DNA from 2 places in the Paraburkholderia sp. J12 genome. Region 2 is predicted to be linked to the other one. Evidence: riboswitches for the same ligand, from Rfam matches in the RefSeq annotation. Region 2 holds a riboswitch; the other holds the start of a gene.
What was found. Region 2 has a riboswitch for thiamine pyrophosphate ahead of U5760_RS26645 (FAD-dependent oxidoreductase). Riboswitches for the same ligand answer to the same signal wherever they lie in the genome.
Positions count from the first base shown of each region.

Region 1: linked by a shared signal. The riboswitch ahead of thiC (phosphomethylpyrimidine synthase ThiC) and the one ahead of U5760_RS26645 (FAD-dependent oxidoreductase) in region 2 are both predicted to bind thiamine pyrophosphate.

Region 1 is NZ_CAJMZC010000009.1:275,449-283,920, reverse strand. It holds gene U5760_RS20515 (L-lactate permease) at 1-905, opposite strand, end outside; gene U5760_RS20510 (hypothetical protein) at 1,160-1,573, opposite strand; gene U5760_RS20505 (glycine zipper 2TM domain-containing protein) at 1,846-2,067, opposite strand; gene thiC (phosphomethylpyrimidine synthase ThiC) at 2,293-4,224, opposite strand; TPP riboswitch at 4,363-4,512, opposite strand; gene U5760_RS20495 (GreA/GreB family elongation factor) at 4,608-5,015, opposite strand; gene U5760_RS20490 (EamA family transporter) at 5,665-6,642, shown strand; gene U5760_RS20485 (entericidin A/B family lipoprotein) at 6,733-6,870, opposite strand; gene U5760_RS20480 (DUF1328 family protein) at 7,094-7,255, shown strand; gene U5760_RS20475 (MFS transporter) at 7,272-8,472, opposite strand, start outside.
Region 2 is NZ_CAJMZC010000016.1:37,351-45,822, forward strand. It holds gene U5760_RS26610 (VacJ family lipoprotein) at 1-159, opposite strand, end outside; gene mlaD (outer membrane lipid asymmetry maintenance protein MlaD) at 171-710, opposite strand; gene mlaE (lipid asymmetry maintenance ABC transporter permease subunit MlaE) at 819-1,595, opposite strand; gene U5760_RS26625 (ABC transporter ATP-binding protein) at 1,592-2,413, opposite strand; gene thiE (thiamine phosphate synthase) at 2,573-3,688, opposite strand; gene U5760_RS26635 (thiazole synthase) at 3,688-4,500, opposite strand; gene thiS (sulfur carrier protein ThiS) at 4,562-4,759, opposite strand; gene U5760_RS26645 (FAD-dependent oxidoreductase) at 4,771-5,931, opposite strand; TPP riboswitch at 6,191-6,304, opposite strand; gene U5760_RS26650 (ABC transporter ATP-binding protein/permease) at 6,596-8,347, shown strand; gene U5760_RS26655 (SDR family NAD(P)-dependent oxidoreductase) at 8,344-8,472, shown strand, end outside.

The DNA.
Region 1 (8,472 bases), on a different contig from region 2:
ATCAGCCACGGATACCAGCCGGCGGCGCCCGACACCGTGCCGCGCACTTCCTTCGCCCGGTCGATGCGGATTTCGAACTGCGGATCGGGCGCGGGCTTCCAGACGCGCAGGAACGCGATCGTGAGGATCAGCGAGATCAGCGACGAGAGCACGTCGGTGAGGCTGTAGTTGACGAAGTTCGAGGTCACGAACTGCGTGATGGCGAAGCTGCCGCCCGCCACGAGCAGCACCGGCCAGATGCGCAGCATGCCGGTCACGCCCGCGTAGATGGCGATCACATAGAAGGGCAGCAGCAGCGCGAAGAACGGCAACTGGCGGCCGACCATTTGCGCGAGCATATCGGCGGGCAGGTGCGTGACGGCGCCGAGCACCGTGATCGGCACGCCGAGCGCCCCGAAGGCCACGGGCGCCGTGTTGAAGATCAGCGTGAAGGTGAGCGCTTCGAGCGTGGGAAAGCCCAGCATGATGAGCAGCGAACTCGTGATCGCGACGGGCGTGCCGAAGCCGGAGATGCCTTCGAAGAGCGCGCCGAACGAAAAGCCGACTACCACGAGCACGATGCGGCGGTCGTTCGGCAGATTGTCGAGCAGCCACATGCGAAAGGCCGCGAAGCGTCCCGAGCGCAGCGCGATGTTGTAGAGCAGGATGGCCGTGACGACGATCCACATGACCGGCCAGAGCGCGAACACGGCGCCCGCGACGACGGAGTCGATGGCGAGGCCGGCCGGAAACTGCCAGCCGAAGATCGCGACGATCAGCCCGACCACGAGCCCCGCGAGCGAGGCCTGCCACGCAGGGCGTCGTGCCCAGCCCAGCAGGACGAGCACGGTGAGGATGGGAAGTGCCGCAACGATGAAAGAAGGCAGAAGCGAATTGCCGATGGGAGTCAACAGCTGGTGAAACATGATGTCTCCTTTATGCTGTTCTGGAGTCGGCGCAGTCGATGCCGCCCGGTGCGCCGGGGCACGTGCTGGATGGGCGATTATTTAAGGCCGTGCTTCAGTCCCCGACGCCCAATAGCAGCATAGAAAATGCGGCTTGAGCGTCAAGCAGGGTAAGTACGGTCCGGCACCGAATATGGCGAGGAACTGGCGGCCCCGCCTGAATGGGGGCCGCGCGGGGGAAAGCGCATTACGCGCGCAAGGGGGAACCGCAGTCGTCAATGCCAGTGTCCACCGCTCCAGCCGAAGCCGAACGACACGGCGGGCGCGCCCCAGCCCCAAGCGGGGTAATAAGCGGGATAGACCGGCCACGCGGAATAAGCGGGCACGGCAATGGCTACCGGCTGGGTCGAATAGAGCGGTCCCGGATATTGGGCATCGGGCACGGCGTTGGGAGCCGGCGTGTTGCCGGCTGTGGCAACGGCGGTTTCCTGCTGCGTGGCGTAAGCCGGGTAGGTACCGTAGCCATAGCCGTACGGGTAATAGTAGTAGCAGCCCGAAAGCGCAAGGGTGGAGGCAACGGCGCCGGCGACTGTGATGCCGCGAAAGGTGCGCGCGGTGCGATTGGAACGCAGGGAACCTGTGGGGCGCAGGGAACGGGCAGGGGCGAGGAACACAGACGGGCGTGTCATGGCGGACTCCGTGAGCGGACGGCCGGCCGCGCGCCCGATGTGGGGCGCAAACTGGCATCTCCCGAGCTTACGCTGTCGTTCGTGACTTTGTGTTGCGCACCGGTAACCGCGTATTTCGCGCGATTGCAAAGGCAAAACGAACGCGGCGCATCCTGTTACCGGGTATGCGCCGCGCCGCCTCTCTGATAGCTGCGTTTGCCTGTCGTTCTAATGATGGTGTTCGCGCCTTGTGTCTTGCGCTTTGTCCTCAGGTACTGCGGGCCGGTGCAACGTTACTTGCCGACCTGATTGCCGATGATGCCGCCCACCGCCGCGCCGCCCACCGTCGAGAGCGCGCTGCCGCCGAGTGCCGCGCCCGCGACGCCGCCCACCCCTGCGCCGATCGCGGTATCGCGGTCGCGCGTCGACATGTTGTCGCAGGCGGAAAGGCTGGCCGCCGCCGTGACGACGGTAGCGAGTGCGATGAGAATGCGTGCGCGTGCAAGGGTTTTCATGTCCGACTCCAGGGGTAATGACGAGCGGCGTTGCCTGCGCGCGGACGCAAGCCGCCACTCCGATATTCCCATCGTATCGGGCGATCCCGTATCTGGTTGTTCGGCTTTGTCAGCGAGTCGTTGGATTCGTAAAAGAATGTTTCGCACGCAGCACTTTTCGTGCACTGCAAAAACGAAGGGCGCGGCTTGCACCGCGCCCTTCCCAGGCTTCTCACACCGTATGGCTTACTGGCGCTGGTAGATTTCGGCGCCTTGCTTGATGAACTCGACGGCCTTCACTTCCATGCCTTTTTTCAGGGCCTCGTCGTCGCTCATGCCTTGTTTGGCCGCGAAATCGCGCACGTCCTGCGTGATCTTCATCGAGCAGAAGTGCGGGCCGCACATCGAGCAGAAATGCGCAACCTTGGCCGAGTCCTTCGGCAGCGTTTCGTCGTGGAATTCGCGTGCCTTGTCCGGGTCGAGACCGAGGTTGAACTGGTCCTCCCAGCGGAACTCGAAACGCGCCTTCGAGAGTGCGTTGTCGCGCACCTGCGCGCCCGGATGGCCCTTCGCCAGATCGGCTGCGTGGGCCGCGAGCTTGTACGTGATGATGCCTTCCTTCACGTCGTCCTTGTTCGGCAGGCCCAGGTGTTCCTTGGGCGTCACGTAGCACAGCATCGCCGTGCCGAACCAGCCGATCATCGCGGCGCCGATGCCCGAGGTGATGTGGTCGTAGCCCGGTGCGATGTCGGTGGTGAGCGGCCCGAGCGTGTAGAAGGGCGCTTCCTTGCACCAGTCGAGCTGGAGATCCATGTTCTCCTTGATGAGCTGCATCGGCACGTGGCCCGGGCCTTCGATCATCACCTGCACGTCGTGCTTCCACGCGACCTGCGTGAGCTCGCCGAGCGTCTTCAGTTCGCCGAGCTGCGCTTCGTCGTTGGCGTCGTAGATCGAGCCGGGGCGCAGGCCGTCGCCGAGCGAGAAGCTCACGTCGTATTCCTTCATGATTTCGCAGATCTCTTCGAAATGCTCGTAAATGAAGGATTCCTTATGGTGGGCAAGGCACCACTTGGCCATGATCGAACCGCCGCGCGAGACGATGCCGGTCATGCGGTTGGCCGTGAGCGGCACGTATTGCAGGCGCACGCCCGCGTGGATCGTGAAGTAGTCTACGCCTTGCTCGGCCTGCTCGATGAGCGTGTCGCGGAAGATTTCCCACGTGAGGTCTTCCGCCTTGCCGTTGACCTTTTCGAGTGCCTGGTAGATCGGCACCGTGCCGATCGGCACCGGCGAATTGCGGATGATCCACTCGCGCGTTTCGTGGATGTGCTTGCCCGTGGAGAGATCCATGACCGTGTCGCCGCCCCAGCGGATCGCCCACGTCATCTTGTCCACTTCCTCGCCGATCGACGAGGTCACGGCCGAGTTGCCGATGTTCGCGTTGATCTTCACGAGGAAGTTGCGGCCGATGATCATCGGCTCGCTTTCCGGGTGGTTGATGTTGGCGGGAATGATCGCGCGGCCGCGTGCGATTTCCTCGCGCACGAATTCGGGCGTGATTGCCTTGAGCGCGTCGGCGCCGAAGGCCGCGGCACCGAAGGCCTGGCCCGCGTGCTGGCGGCCCATCATCGCGGCGAGTTTGGCGCCGTTCGGGCCGCTTGCCTTGAGGCTTTCCAGATACTCGGCGCGGCGCTGGTTTTCGCGGATCGCGATGTACTCCATCTCGGGCGTGACGATGCCCTGACGCGCGTAGTGCATCTGCGTCACGTTCTTGCCGGTCTTCGCGCGGCGCGGCGTGCGGTGCAGGCCCGGGAAGCGCAGTTCGGCCGTGGCCGGATCGGCGGCGCGCTCGCGGCCGTATTGCGACGAGAGGCCGTCGAGCGACTCGGTGTCGCCGCGCTTTTCGATCCACGTCTGGCGCAGCGCGGGCAGGCCGGCGCGAATGTCGATCTGCGCATCAGGATCGGTGTACGGACCCGACGTGTCGTAGACGTAGATCGGCGGATTCTTTTCGCCGCCGAAGCCCGTGGGCGTGTCCGACTGCGTGATTTCGCGCATCGGCACGCGGATGTCCGGCTGCGAGCCGGTCACGTAGATCTTGCGGGAATTGGGCAGCGGCGCGACCGCGGCTTCGTCGACGTGCGCGTTGGCGGAAACGAACTTCGGGTTCGCGTTCATGTATCTCTCTCCGTGTCGACCCGAGTTGGCGCTTGAGCGTCTGACTCCGGTCCATGCAAAGCAAAGTGGGAACAGCAGCTTCGCAGGAGACGAGACGGAACGTGGACGGACTTCGCTGGATGAGAGGGTGGAGCGATGCTGCGAAGTCCGGACGCTTCCCTGCGCTGGCATTATCCAGATCAGGTTCAAAGGGTATTTCTCACCCGCGCGATACGCCGCCCGACTTTCGTACCTGAGCAGATACGAAACTACGTAACGGCGCATAACGCAGGACCCCCGCGTAAGCAGGCCAAACAATACACCGTGCTGCGACGATCTGGCAAGTGCCCGCGCGTGCAATTCGCGGTATGGCGCCGGGCAAGGGCGCCGACCTGCCGGCACGCTTACAGCCTGAAATCGTCGGACGCTTCGGGCTGGAACAGGATGCGGTCGATCTTCAGCGTCTGCTGGGCGCCGCTCGGCGGCGTGAAGCGCACGGTGTCGCCGCGCTTCAGGCCGAGCAGCGCGAGGCCGGCCGGCGAGAACACATTGAGGCGCCCGGCGGCGAAGTCCGCGCTGCGCGGATAGACGACGGTCCACGTGAAGGTCTCGCCCGTTTCCTCGTTCTTGAGCGTGACCTGCGAGTTCATGGTCACGACGTTCGCGGCGACGTCCTGCGGCGCGACGATCTCGGCGCGCTCGAGCAGTTCGTCGAGCATGGTCTGGCGCGCCGGGGCGGCGCCGGGTTCGGCTGCGCTTTTTTCGAGACGGGCGACGTCGAGTTCGGTGAGGTAGCGGATTTTGCGGGTCACGGCGGTTCTCCTTGCGATCCTGAAATACGGCGATGGGCGGGGCGTGCGGGATCGGCCCGGAGCCCGACCGAACGGCTCCGGATGACGAGGGGAGAGCGGTTCAGGCCGGACGCCGGGCGGCGACGGGCGGGGTCGTGGCGCGACGCGACAAGGTTTCTTGCGCGGCGCATGCGCCCGCCCGGATTCGCATGCGCGCGCGTTCGCGCAGGCCGCGGCAGGCGCGCGGGGGCAGCGAACGGGCAAGATGCGAGAACGGAGTACGCATGGCGACAGGTAAAAACGAAAGCATAAAGAAAGGATTTGCAATGTTAGCACGCGAACCGCACGGGCGATGACGATGCCTTTCCGGGCGATGCGAAACGTTCGGAGCGCCCGAAGCGCTGAATCGTCCCGAGGTTTTGCCTTTTCTCGCACGTCGTAATTGCAGCGCATAAAGCGCTCCCTGAACGACGCACGCGGGCCGGCTTGTTGCATAATTCGGGGCGGCCAGCTTACGTTTATCCGACTGGCCCTGGCGCACCGGCCGTCGCCGCCGCTGTGCCTTACCGCTTTTTCTCCCATTCATCATGCCGTCGAGTTTGATCCGTCCCGCAGCACGCCTGCGGGACCCTGAGGGATGCGCGCCGCTTCGGTTCCCGAGCGCGACGCCATGACCACGCCGCCTCGTTTGTCTTCCCGCGTGCAGGTCGTTGCAGCCGGTGCGCTGCGTGTGCTCAATACCCTTTGGCCGTTGTGCCGCTCGATAAGGTTGCCGCAATCGCGGAGCGGCCGCGTCGCACTCTCGCTCGGCGTCGTCTATTTCGTGTGGGGCTCGACCTACCTCGGCGTACACGTCGCGCTCGGCTCGTTTCCGCCGCTGCTGCTTTCGGGGCTGCGCAACCTGCTGGCGGGCATCGGCCTTTTCGTGTTCGCGATGCGCCGCCGTCCCGTCATGCCGACGCTGCTGGAGGTCCGCAATGCCGGCATCGTCGGGACGACGCTCGTCGGGCTTTCCAGCGGCATGCTCGCTTACGGGATGCGAACCGTGGGCACCGGCACGGCGGCGGTGATGGTTGCCACGGTGCCGCTCTTCGCAACCGTGATTGCCGCTGCCACCGGGCGGCGCATCGCGAAGGCGGAGTGGGTGGCCGTAGCGCTGGGTCTCGCCGGCATCGGGATCCTGAGCCACGGCGGCGGCGCGTCGGGCACGGCGGACGGCTGCCTCGCGATACTCGGCGGTGCGCTTTTCTGGGCGATCGGCGCGCATCTGGCCGGACGGCTCCAGCTCCCGTCCGACCTCTTTCTCGCTACGGCGCTGCAGATCGGGCTCGGGGGTGGGGTGTCCACACTCATCGCCTGGATCACGGGTGAACGCATGATGACACTGCATTTCCTGCCTGCTGTCGCGTTTTTCTATCTGATGCTGGTCGGCACGATGGCCGCCTATGTCGCGTATGGCTATCTGATCCGCCACACCAGCCCGCTCGTGGCGAGCAGCTGCATGTACGTGAATCCCGTGGTGGCCGTCGCGCTGGGTGCGCTGCTGCTGGGCGAGCCAGTGACGGCCAGCACGATCGTCGCGACCGTGCTGATACTCGGCAGCGTGGGCCTCTCGTTTATCTTCGACGACCGCCGCCGCGGGGCCTGACGAGCAGGGGCGGACTCGCCCCTCGCGATCTCCAGGCTCCCGACGGCGGCCGCGCCGGCCGGCGATACCGGCAGGCGTGCCGGCGCCGCGCTACTTCGCCTGTTCGGCGCTGTTGGTGATGGCGTGACCGCCCGCGGACATATCCTGGCCCGCGCCCGCCACGGTATTGCAGGCGGCGAGGGTTCCGGCCGAAGCGGCAATGAGCAACAAGGCAATCAGGCGTTTCATGGGTAACTCCACCGTTTCAGGTAAGGGGTCCCCTCTCCAGCACGCGGCGTGCCCGGGTATTCTTGCCGGATCGGGGATGGGGTACGTCCCCGACCGCGTGGAGCGACGGGCCCGGCGCTTGCGTAGCGCACCCATCGATCGGCGCGGCAGGCATCGCGGGCCATTCCCCTGGCACCTGGCAAGCGACCTGCGCCCGACACCAACGACCTGGGAGGGCTACGCCATGCTTCACTACGCCATCGTGTTTCTCGTGATCGCGCTTATTGCCGCCGTGTTCGGTTTCACCGGCATCGCGGCCGGCGCCGCCGAAATCGCGAAGATCCTTTTCTATCTTTTTCTCGTGGTCTTCGTGGTCACGCTGTTGCTCGGCGTGCTGCGCGGCTAGAGCGCCTCGGGAAACCTCAGGACGCCTGCGCGCCGTGCCCGGCGCGCTCGCGCGTGCTCGCGTGGATCCAGCCGGCCAGCGCCGAAAACGCGAGGCCGGCGATGCACACGCCGACCCAGCCGAACGCGTGCCACGTTGCCGCGCCGATGGCGGAGCCGGCCGCGCCGCCGATGAAGTACGCCACCATGTAGACCGTGTTGACGCGGCTGCGCGCCTCGGGGCGCAGCGCGTAGATGCGCGACTGGTTCGAGATCTGCGCGGCCTGCACGCCGATGTCGAGCACGATCACGCCGATCACGAGCCCGATCAGGCTCTTGCCCGAGAACGCGAAGATCGCGAAGGCGAGCGCGACGAGCCCGATCGACATCGTGATGACGGCGCGCGGGCCGCGCTTGTCGGCGGAGCGTCCGGCCCAGGGCGCGGCCATGGCGCCCGCCGCGCCGACGATGCCGAACAGCCCCGCCACCTGCGGTCCGAGATGGAACGGTTCGCCCGCGAGCAGCAGCGTGAGCACGGGCCAGAAGAGGCTGAACGCGCCGAAGATGCAGGCGCCGGTTGCGGCCGCCTCGCGCAGGCCGCGCAGTTCCAGCGTGAGATGCCACATGGAGGCAAGGAGCCGGCCATAGCCGAGCTTCGAGGTGGGCTGGCTGCGCGGCAGCTTGAGCACGATCACGACGGCGAGACCGAGCAGCGCGACGATCGACGCGCCGAACACCGCGCGCCAGCCGAAGTACTGGCCGATGAAACCTGCGGCCGTGCGCGCGAGCAGGATGCCGATCAGGAGCCCGCTCATGACGGTGCCCACTGCATGGCCGCGCGCTTCGGGTGGCGCGAGTTCGGCGGCGAACGGCACGGCCTGCTGCGCGATGGTGGCGAGCACACCGATGGCGAGGCTCGCGCCGATCAGCACGCCGAGCGTAGGCGCCGTAGCGGCAACGAGGAGCGCGATGCAGACGCCGGCCGTTTGCAGCAGGATCAGGCGCCGGCGGTCGAAGCGGTCGCCGAGCGGTGCGAGCAGCAGCATGCCGGCGGCGTAACCGAGCTGGGTGGCGGCCGGCACCGCGCCGATCCAGGCGGCCCCCGTCGGAAACGACTGGCGGAAGTCGGCGAGGAGCGGCTGGTTGTAGTAGATGTTCGCGACCGCGACGCCCGCGATGGTCGCGAGCAGAAGCAACAGGCCGCGCAGCGACTGGCTTTCGCCGGCGGTTGCGGAATCG
Region 2 (8,472 bases):
CTTGAGCGCGTACTGGTCCACCTTGTCGTTGAAGGTGAACATCGTGCGGTTGAGGCCTTCCCACGGATCGTCCTTCGACGGCGTCTGCACCGTCGAGCACCCCGCCAGAGCCAGCGCCGCCACACCGATCGCGGCCGCGCGCATGCGCATCGTGAACATTGTTGTTCTCCTTATTTGCCTGCCGCGCCCGAGCCCGCCTCTGCGGGTGCCGGGGCCGTGCCGCTGCCGCCCGCCGGTTTCGACGCCCCCGAATCCGCCGCCTTGCTGTAGAGGAACTGGCCGATCAGGTTCTCGAGCACGATCGCCGATTGCGTCATCGCAATGGTATCGCCCGCCTTGAGCATTTCGGTGTCGCCGCCCGGCTCCAGACCGATGTACTGCTCGCCGAGCAGGCCCGAGGTCAGGATCTTCGCGGACGTATCCTTCGGAAACTGGTACTGCTGGTCGAGGTTGATCGTCACCAGCGCCTGGTAGGTGTTCGTATCGAAGCCGATCGAGGCCACCCGGCCCACCGTCACGCCCGCGCTCTTCACGGCCGCGCGCGGCTTGAGGCCGCCGATATTGTCGAACTTCAGCTTCACCGGGTAGGTGGACTGGAACGACAGCGAGCTCATGTTGCCGGCCTTCAGCGCGAGAAACAGCAGCGCAATGAAGCCCAGCACCACGAACAGGCCGACCCAGAAGTCGAGAGCATTCTTTTTCATCGTCATCCCATCAGAATCCGTTGCGGCGGCATCCGGTACCCAGGGCACCCGGCGCCGGCCGTCTGCTGCGGGCCGCGGCGCGAACCGCCCGTCGCGGCACGCACCCGGCGCGGCTTAGCTAAACATCAGTGCGGTAAGCAGGAAGTCGAGGCCCAGCACCGCGAGCGACGCATACACGACCGTCTTCGTGGTCGCGCGCGAGACGCCCTCGGGCGTCGGCTTCGCCTCGTAACCCTGGTAGAGCGCGGTGAACGTCACGGCAAAACCGAACACGATGCTCTTGATCACGCCGTTGCCCACGTCGGCCCAGACGTCCACGCCGCCCTGCATCTGCGACCAGAACGCGCCCGAATCGACGCCGATCAGCAGCACGCCCACCACGTAGCCGCCCAGTATGCCGACTGCGCTGAAGATCGCCGCGAGGATCGGCATGGCGATCACGCCCGCCCACATGCGCGGCGCGACCACGATGCGCACCGGATCGACGGCCATCATTTCCATGGCGGTGAGCTGCTCGCCGGCCTTCATCAGGCCGATTTCGGCCGTGAGCGACGTGCCGGCGCGGCCCGCGAAGAGGAGCGCCGTGACGACCGGCCCGAGTTCGCGCACGAGCGAAAGCGCCACCAGCAGCCCCAGCGCCTGCTCGGAGCCGTAGCGGTTGAGCGTGTAGTAGCCCTGCAGGCCGAGCACGAAGCCGACGAAGAGGCCCGACACGGCAATGATCAACAGCGAATAATTACCCACGAAGTGGATCTGCTTCGTGACAAGCCGCGGGCGCCGCAGAAGCGGGAAGAATTCGAGCACGAGGCGCGCGAAGAAGCACGCCGCATGGCCGACGCGCGCGATCTGCTCGAGCACCGCGCGCCCGAGCGAGCTGATGGCGCCGATCATGAGCGGCCTCCGCCGATGCCGAAGTCCGCGGCGAGCGACTCGCTCGCCGGGTAGTGGAAACGGAACGGACCGTCCGGCGCGCCGTCGATGAACTGGCGCACCGTGGGGTCCGTGGAGGCGCGCAGCTCGGCGGGCGTGCCCTGGGCGTGCACGCCGCCGTTGGCGAGGAAGTACACGTAGTCGGCAATGGCGAACGACTCGGGCACGTCGTGCGTGACGAGGATCGAGGTCGCGCCGAGCGCGTCGTTGAGCGTGCGGATCAGGTTGGCCGTGATGCCGAGCGAGATCGGGTCGAGGCCCGCGAACGGCTCGTCGTACATCATGAGTTCGGGGTCGAGCGCGATGGCGCGCGCGAGCGCGACGCGCCGGGCCATGCCGCCCGAGATTTCCGAAGGCGCGAGGTCGCGCGCGCCGCGCAGGCCGACTGCGTTGAGCTTCATCAGCACGAGGTCGCGGATCAGCTCTTCGGGAAGGTCGGTGTGCTCGCGCAGCGCAAAGGCGACGTTCTCGAACACCGACATGTCGGTGAAGAGCGCGCCGAACTGGAACAGCATGCCCATCTTGCGGCGCAGCGCGTAGAGGCCTTCGCGCGACTGCACGCCGATGTCCTCGCCGTGAAACAGCACCTGGCCGCGCTGGGCGCGCACGAGGCCGCCAATCAGGCGCAGCACCGTGGTCTTGCCGCCGCCCGAGCCGCCCATGACCGCCACGACCCGACCGCGCCCGAAGCGCATGTTCAGGCCGGACAGGACGAGCCGATCGCCATAGCCGAAATCGACGTCGCGCAGCTCCAGCAGGGTCTCAGAAGATGATGGCACGTGGGCTGACAGTCTATTTACACGAAGGCGGGATTATAGGGCCATCATGAAAAAGCTGCCTTGGCGCGCCCTATCCCGAATTCCGACCGGTAAGAGACGCCAACCGGCCACCCCGGCGGGATTGGGGCGCGAAACGCCCGACATCCCGCCGGCGGGCCATTATTGCGTAAACGCGTTGCGCAATGCAGCAACCGCGGCAGCCGGATCGGCCGCCTCGGTCACCGCGCGCACGACGGCCGCGCAGCCCACGCCCGTTGCAAGCACCTGCGGCAGCACCGCGCCGTCGATGCCGCCGATCGCCACCAGCGGCACCACGCCTTCCAGCAGCTTCACGTAGCGCGCGAGGCGCCGGAGCCCTTGCGGCGCGGTGGGCATCGCCTTGGTCGTGGTGGGAAAGACCGCGCCGAGCGCGACGTAGCTCGGGCGGAAATGCAGCGCCGTCAGCATCTCGAAATAGCCGTGCGTCGAAAGGCCGAGCCGCACGCCTGCCGCCGTCAGCGCGCCGAGATCCGCTTCGCGCAGGTCCTCCTGGCCGAGGTGCACGCCATACGCGCCCGCGGCCAGCGCTTCCTGCCAGTGATCGTTGATGAACACTCGGGAGTCGCTGTGCCGGCGCCCCGCCGCAACACAGCGTTCGATTTCGTCCACCAGTTCCGGCGACTTCGGCTGCTTGCTGCGCAGCTGCACGGTTTGCGCGCCGTAGTCGAGCACGCGTTCCACCCAGTCGGCCGTCGGCAGCACCGGGTACAGGCCGAGCTTCGCCGGGCACGGCGCGAACGGCTGCGCCGGCGCGGCGGGCAAGTCCGGCACGCGCGGAAAGCGCGCAATATCCACGGGCCACGCGTCCTCGCGAGCCTCGTCGCCGTCGCGCCAGGCGAGCGCCAGCACGAGCGCGTCGTGCGGATCGAACCCGCAGTCGAGGAATGCCGCCAGCGCCGGCACCCAGTCTTCCGCCAGCTCGCCCTCCAGCGCGTAGCGCTCGCCGCCCAGGTGCAGTGTCACGCGGGCCGCTTTCGGATCGTCGCCGGCGGCTTCGATCACGCCCGCGCCCGCCGTCATCCAGCGCGCGAGGTGGGCGAGATGCGGCGCCGCGTCGGTCACGACGATCAGGTCGCCGCCGTTCGGCGCGTCCGGCGCGGTGAGGCAGATGCGCCACGGCGCATGGGTGGGCGGCCAGTCGCCGAGGCGCGCGCGAATGCGCTCTGCCGTGGCAGTCAGTTCATCGGCCGGCGGCCAGAAAAGTTCGCGGTCCTGCAGTCGCAGCGTCTCGGTCATCACTGGCCTCCATCCTGATGCCAGAACGGCATGCCCACGACCGGCGTGCTCGCCACGGCCGCTTCGCGCTCGGCCATCGGCCCGGCGAGATACGCGGCGCGGCCCGCCTCCACGCCCAGCGCGAACGCGCGCGCCATCGCGTCGGGATGCGTGGCCTGCGCGACCGCCGTGTTGAGCAGCACGCCGTCGAAGCCCCACTCCATCACCTGCGCCGCATGCGACGGCAGGCCGAGACCCGCGTCGACGATCAGCGGCACGTCGGGCAGCCGCTCGCGCAGCACGCGCAGGCCGTATGGATTGATCACGCCCTTGCCGGTGCCGATGGGGGCGCCCCACGGCATCAGCGCCTCGCAGCCCGCGTCGAGCAGGCGCCGGCCGATCACGAGGTCTTCGGTGCAATACGGCAGCACCTTGAAGCCGTCCTTCACGAGACGCGACGCGGCCTCGATCAGGCCGACCGGGTCCGGCTGCAGCGTGTAGTCGTCGCCGATCAGTTCGAGCTTGATCCAGTCGGTTTCGAATACCTCGCGCGCCATGTGGGCCGTGGTCACCGCTTCGTTGACGGTGAGGCAGCCCGCCGTATTCGGCAGAAGCGGCACGCCGTGGCGCTTGAGCAGGTCGAAGAAGCCCGCCTCGGCGGTGCCGTCGTTCATCTGGCGGCGCAGCGCGACGGTGATCATGCCGGGGCGCCCCGCATCGATCGAATCGGAAAGCGACTGCAGCGACGGATAGCGCGACGTGCCGAGCAGCACGCGGCTCGCGAAGGTTTCGCCGTAGAGCGTGAGCGCGTCGGCGGTGGAAGAGGTGGTCATGGCGATGGAATCCCTGGCGGTTTCGGGTCGGACTCGAGGTGGCGTGGGGGTGGCGTGCGGCTCAGCCGCCGGCCACCGGACTCACGACGTCGAGGCGGTCGCCCGCAGCAAGCGTGCGCGCAACGTGCTGGGCGCGCGCGACGAAATCGCCGTTCAGCGCGACGGCATAGGGCGGACGCGCGCCGAACGCGGCCAGCGCGTCGGCAACGGTCGACCCTTCGGGCAGCGTGAGCGGTTTCTGGTTGATCTGTATGTCCATATCGATTCTGTTTACTTCACGTTCAGTGCTTCGCGTTCGCGGTTGGCGGCGCCGTTGTGCAGCATCGCGCTCCAGCGCGAGCCGTTGCGCCAGGCTTCGAAGGCGTCTGGATCCGCTACGCGGCCGGCGAGCAGCGCCTCTGCGCAACGCACCGCCTCGTCGGCCACAGCGGGCGCAATCATGAAGCCGTGCCGGTAGAGCCCGTTTACCCGCAAGGTCCGTGCGCCGTCCCAGATCAACGCCGGGCGGTGATCGGGCAGCGTGGGGCGGCATTGCGAATTGAGCTCGAGAATGCGCGCCTCGCCGAAGGCCGGATGCACGGCAAACGCCGCGCTCAGCAATTCGAGCGCCGAGCGCACGCTGACCGGCGACATGTCCTCGCCTTCGATCTCGGTGGCGCCGATCACGTAGAGGTCGTTCTGCTTGGGCGCGATATAGAGCGGATAGCGCGGATGCAAAAGACGCACGGGCCGCGTGAGTCCGATGCCCGGCGCATGCACGCGCGCGACTTCGCCGCGGATGCCGCGCAGCGCGGGCAGCGCAGGCTTGGCGCCGAGGCCGCGGCAATCGATCGTCACGCGCGCGGGCGGCAGATCGGCCTCGTCCACCGGCGTGTGCCAGTGCGCTTGTACGCCCCGCTGCGCGAGACCCGCCGCCAGCGCGGGCAGCACCTGGCGGTTATCGAGCTGGCCTTCGCCGGGCAGCAGCCAGCCGCGCGCGAAGCGGCCGGCGAGCGCCGGCTCCGCCGCATCGAGTTCCTGGCCCGCGAGCGCGACGAAGCCCTCGTCCGCCAGCCAGTGCGGCGCGTTCGCGCGCACGCGGCGCTCGAAGAGCGGCGCTTCGGTGCGATCGGCGTGATGCCACACGACGAGCGTGCCGTTGTGCTGGAAGAACACCGGCTCGGGCAGTTGCGCGAGTATCTGCGGCCACGTTTCGAGCGACGCGACACCGAGTTCGGTGATGAGCAGTTCGGCCACGGCGGCTTCGGCGAGCGGCGCGAGCATCGCGGCGGCAACCCACGCGGCGGCGTCGGCACCTTCTGGGCCGCCGCGCTCGTACAGCGCAACGCGATGCCCCGCGCCGGCAAGCCGCCACGCGACGAGTCGGCCGGAAAGCCCCCCGCCGAGCACGGCGAAATCGGGCATGGCAGCGGTGGCGCGCACGCGGCTCATGACGGCACTCCGCCGCGCGCGAGGGCACACCCACAGGTCGCGCCAAAGCTTGCGCGAACAACGAAGCGGGCGGCAACGCCACGAGAAACGCGGGCTAAATAAACTGAGGAATAGGCGGTCATCGTATCCTTTCCGTACGGCAACAGCAGACGTACCCAAGGACGAAACCGGCTGGCAAGGCCGGCCGGACAGGCGCGTGAGGCGCTGGGACACGGGTCCCATGCACGCTTGCCCGGCGGGAAACTGGAAATGGATCCAGCAAGACTTTCCGGAAACTTCCCGCGCCGGTATTACCCGGATCGGGTGCGAAGGGTCTCTCTCAGCCTCACGGCGACATGCACGGCATGCCGGCGAAGCACCCCTGTTTCGTCAACGGTCATTAGACCACAAAAGGCCCGGGGCCCGCAAACCTCGGCGGCGCGGCCTTCCCGGGCCGGCTGGCCGGTGCCGTTTCGCGGGCGCCGCGCACCCTCTGGCACAATGCCCGGAACGCCTGCGGGCTGTCGCAATGAGACAATGAGCCGCGCGCTTTAACGTCGACGGCACCGATGCCTCCCCTGTTAAGCCCCGCTTAAGCGGCCGGCGACAGAATCGCAGCACCGTCGTGCCACGCCGCACGCTTCGCATTTTTCCGGCCCGGGGCCGGGCCAACATCAGGACGCACATGACCAACCTATCTTCCCGCCCCACGCCGGATCAGCCCGAAAAGGTCTCGGCCTGGAGCCTGATCAAACCCTATTGGGTCTCCGAGGAGCGTTGGGTCGCCTGGGGGCTGCTGGTGGCGATCATCGTCATCAATCTGACCGTGGTGTGGATCAATGTGCGGTTCAACACCTGGAACGGCGACTTCTACGACGCGCTGCAGAGCAAGGACGTCAAGCAGTTCCCGCACCTTCTGATGGTCTTCACCGTACTCGCGTTCGCGTTCATCATCCTCGCGGTGTACGGGCGCTATCTGCGCCAGATGCTGGGCTTCCGGTGGCGTCAATGGCTCACGACGCGCTTTCTCGACGAATGGCTCGACAAGGGCGCGTTCTACCGCATCGAGCGCGATCGCCTCGCCGACAACCCCGACCAGCGGATCAGCGACGACCTGCAGGCGTTCGCCAACAACACGCTCGCGCTGACGCTCGATCTGCTCTCGACGGTCGTCACGCTGGTGTCGTTCATCACGATCCTCTGGTCGCTCGCGGGGGCGCTCACGTTTTCGCTGGGCGGCACGCCCATCACGATTCCGGGCTACATGGTCTGGGCCGCCCTGCTCTACGCCGTGTTCGGCTCGTACGTGACCCAGAAGGCCGGCCATCCGCTCGTCTCGATCAACTATCAGCAACAGAAAGTGGAAGCGGACTTCCGCTTCGGCCTCATCCGCCTGCGCGAAAACTCCGAGCAGATTGCCCTCTACGACGGCATGAACACCGAGCGCAGCAATGCGCAGGGGCTGTTCGAGCACATTCGCGAAAACTGGTGGCGCGTGATGAAGTACACGAAGCGCCTCACCTTCGTGCTCAGTTTTTACGGCCAGATTGCCATCATTTTCCCGCTCGTCGTCGCGGCGCCGCGCTACTTTGCAGGTGCATTCTCGTTCGGCGTGCTGATGAAGATCTCTGGAGCGTTCGGCACCGTGAGCGACTGCTTCTCGTGGTTCATGAACAGTTACTCCACCCTCGTCGAATGGCGCGCCACCGTCAACCGTCTGCGCGAATTCGCGCGCGTGGTGCATGCGCCGCGCCTGAAGGAAACGGTTTCTCCCGCCACCGAGCACGGCGGCATCAACCTGCACTACGTGGATGCCAACGCGCTGTCCACCGAGCATCTGAAGCTGTCGCTGCCCAACGGCCTGCCGCTTTCCGAAGTGCGCGACATCGCCATCAGGCCGGGCTCGCGCTGGCTCGTGCGCGGCCCGTCGGGCGCGGGCAAGAGCACGCTCATGCGCGCGCTCGCGGGGCTCTGGCCGTTCGGCGAAGGCTCGATCGACGCCCCCGTCGATGCGCGCATGATGTTCATCCCGCAGCAAAGCTACCTGCCGATCGGCACGCTCAAGGCCGCGCTCACCTACCCCTCGCCCGCCGCCGACTACAGCGACGAAGAATGCCGCGAAGCCCTGCGCGCGTGCCGGCTCGAAGACTACGTCGACCGGCTCGAAGAATCGGCGCACTGGACGCGCGTGCTCTCGCCGGGCGAGCAGCAACGGCTTGCGGGCGCTCGCGTGCTGCTGCACAAGCCCGACTACCTGTTCCTCGACGAAGCGACGAGCGCACTCGACGCCGAGAACGAAGGCCGTCTCTACAAGCTCTTCACCGAGCGCCTGCCGAAGGCGGCTATCGTGAGCGTTGCGCATCGCGAGTCGCTTGCGGCGTTCCACGAGGAAACGCTCGACATCGAGCGCATGCCCGAAGAGCGCATCGCCGCATGAGTGCGGGCGCGCACGAGCGTGTCGTCCTGATCACCGGAGCGGGCGCGGGGATCGGCGCCGCGCTCGCCCGGCGGCTCGCCGCGCCGGGCGTCGCGCTCATGCTGCATGCGCGCGGCGCCGACGAA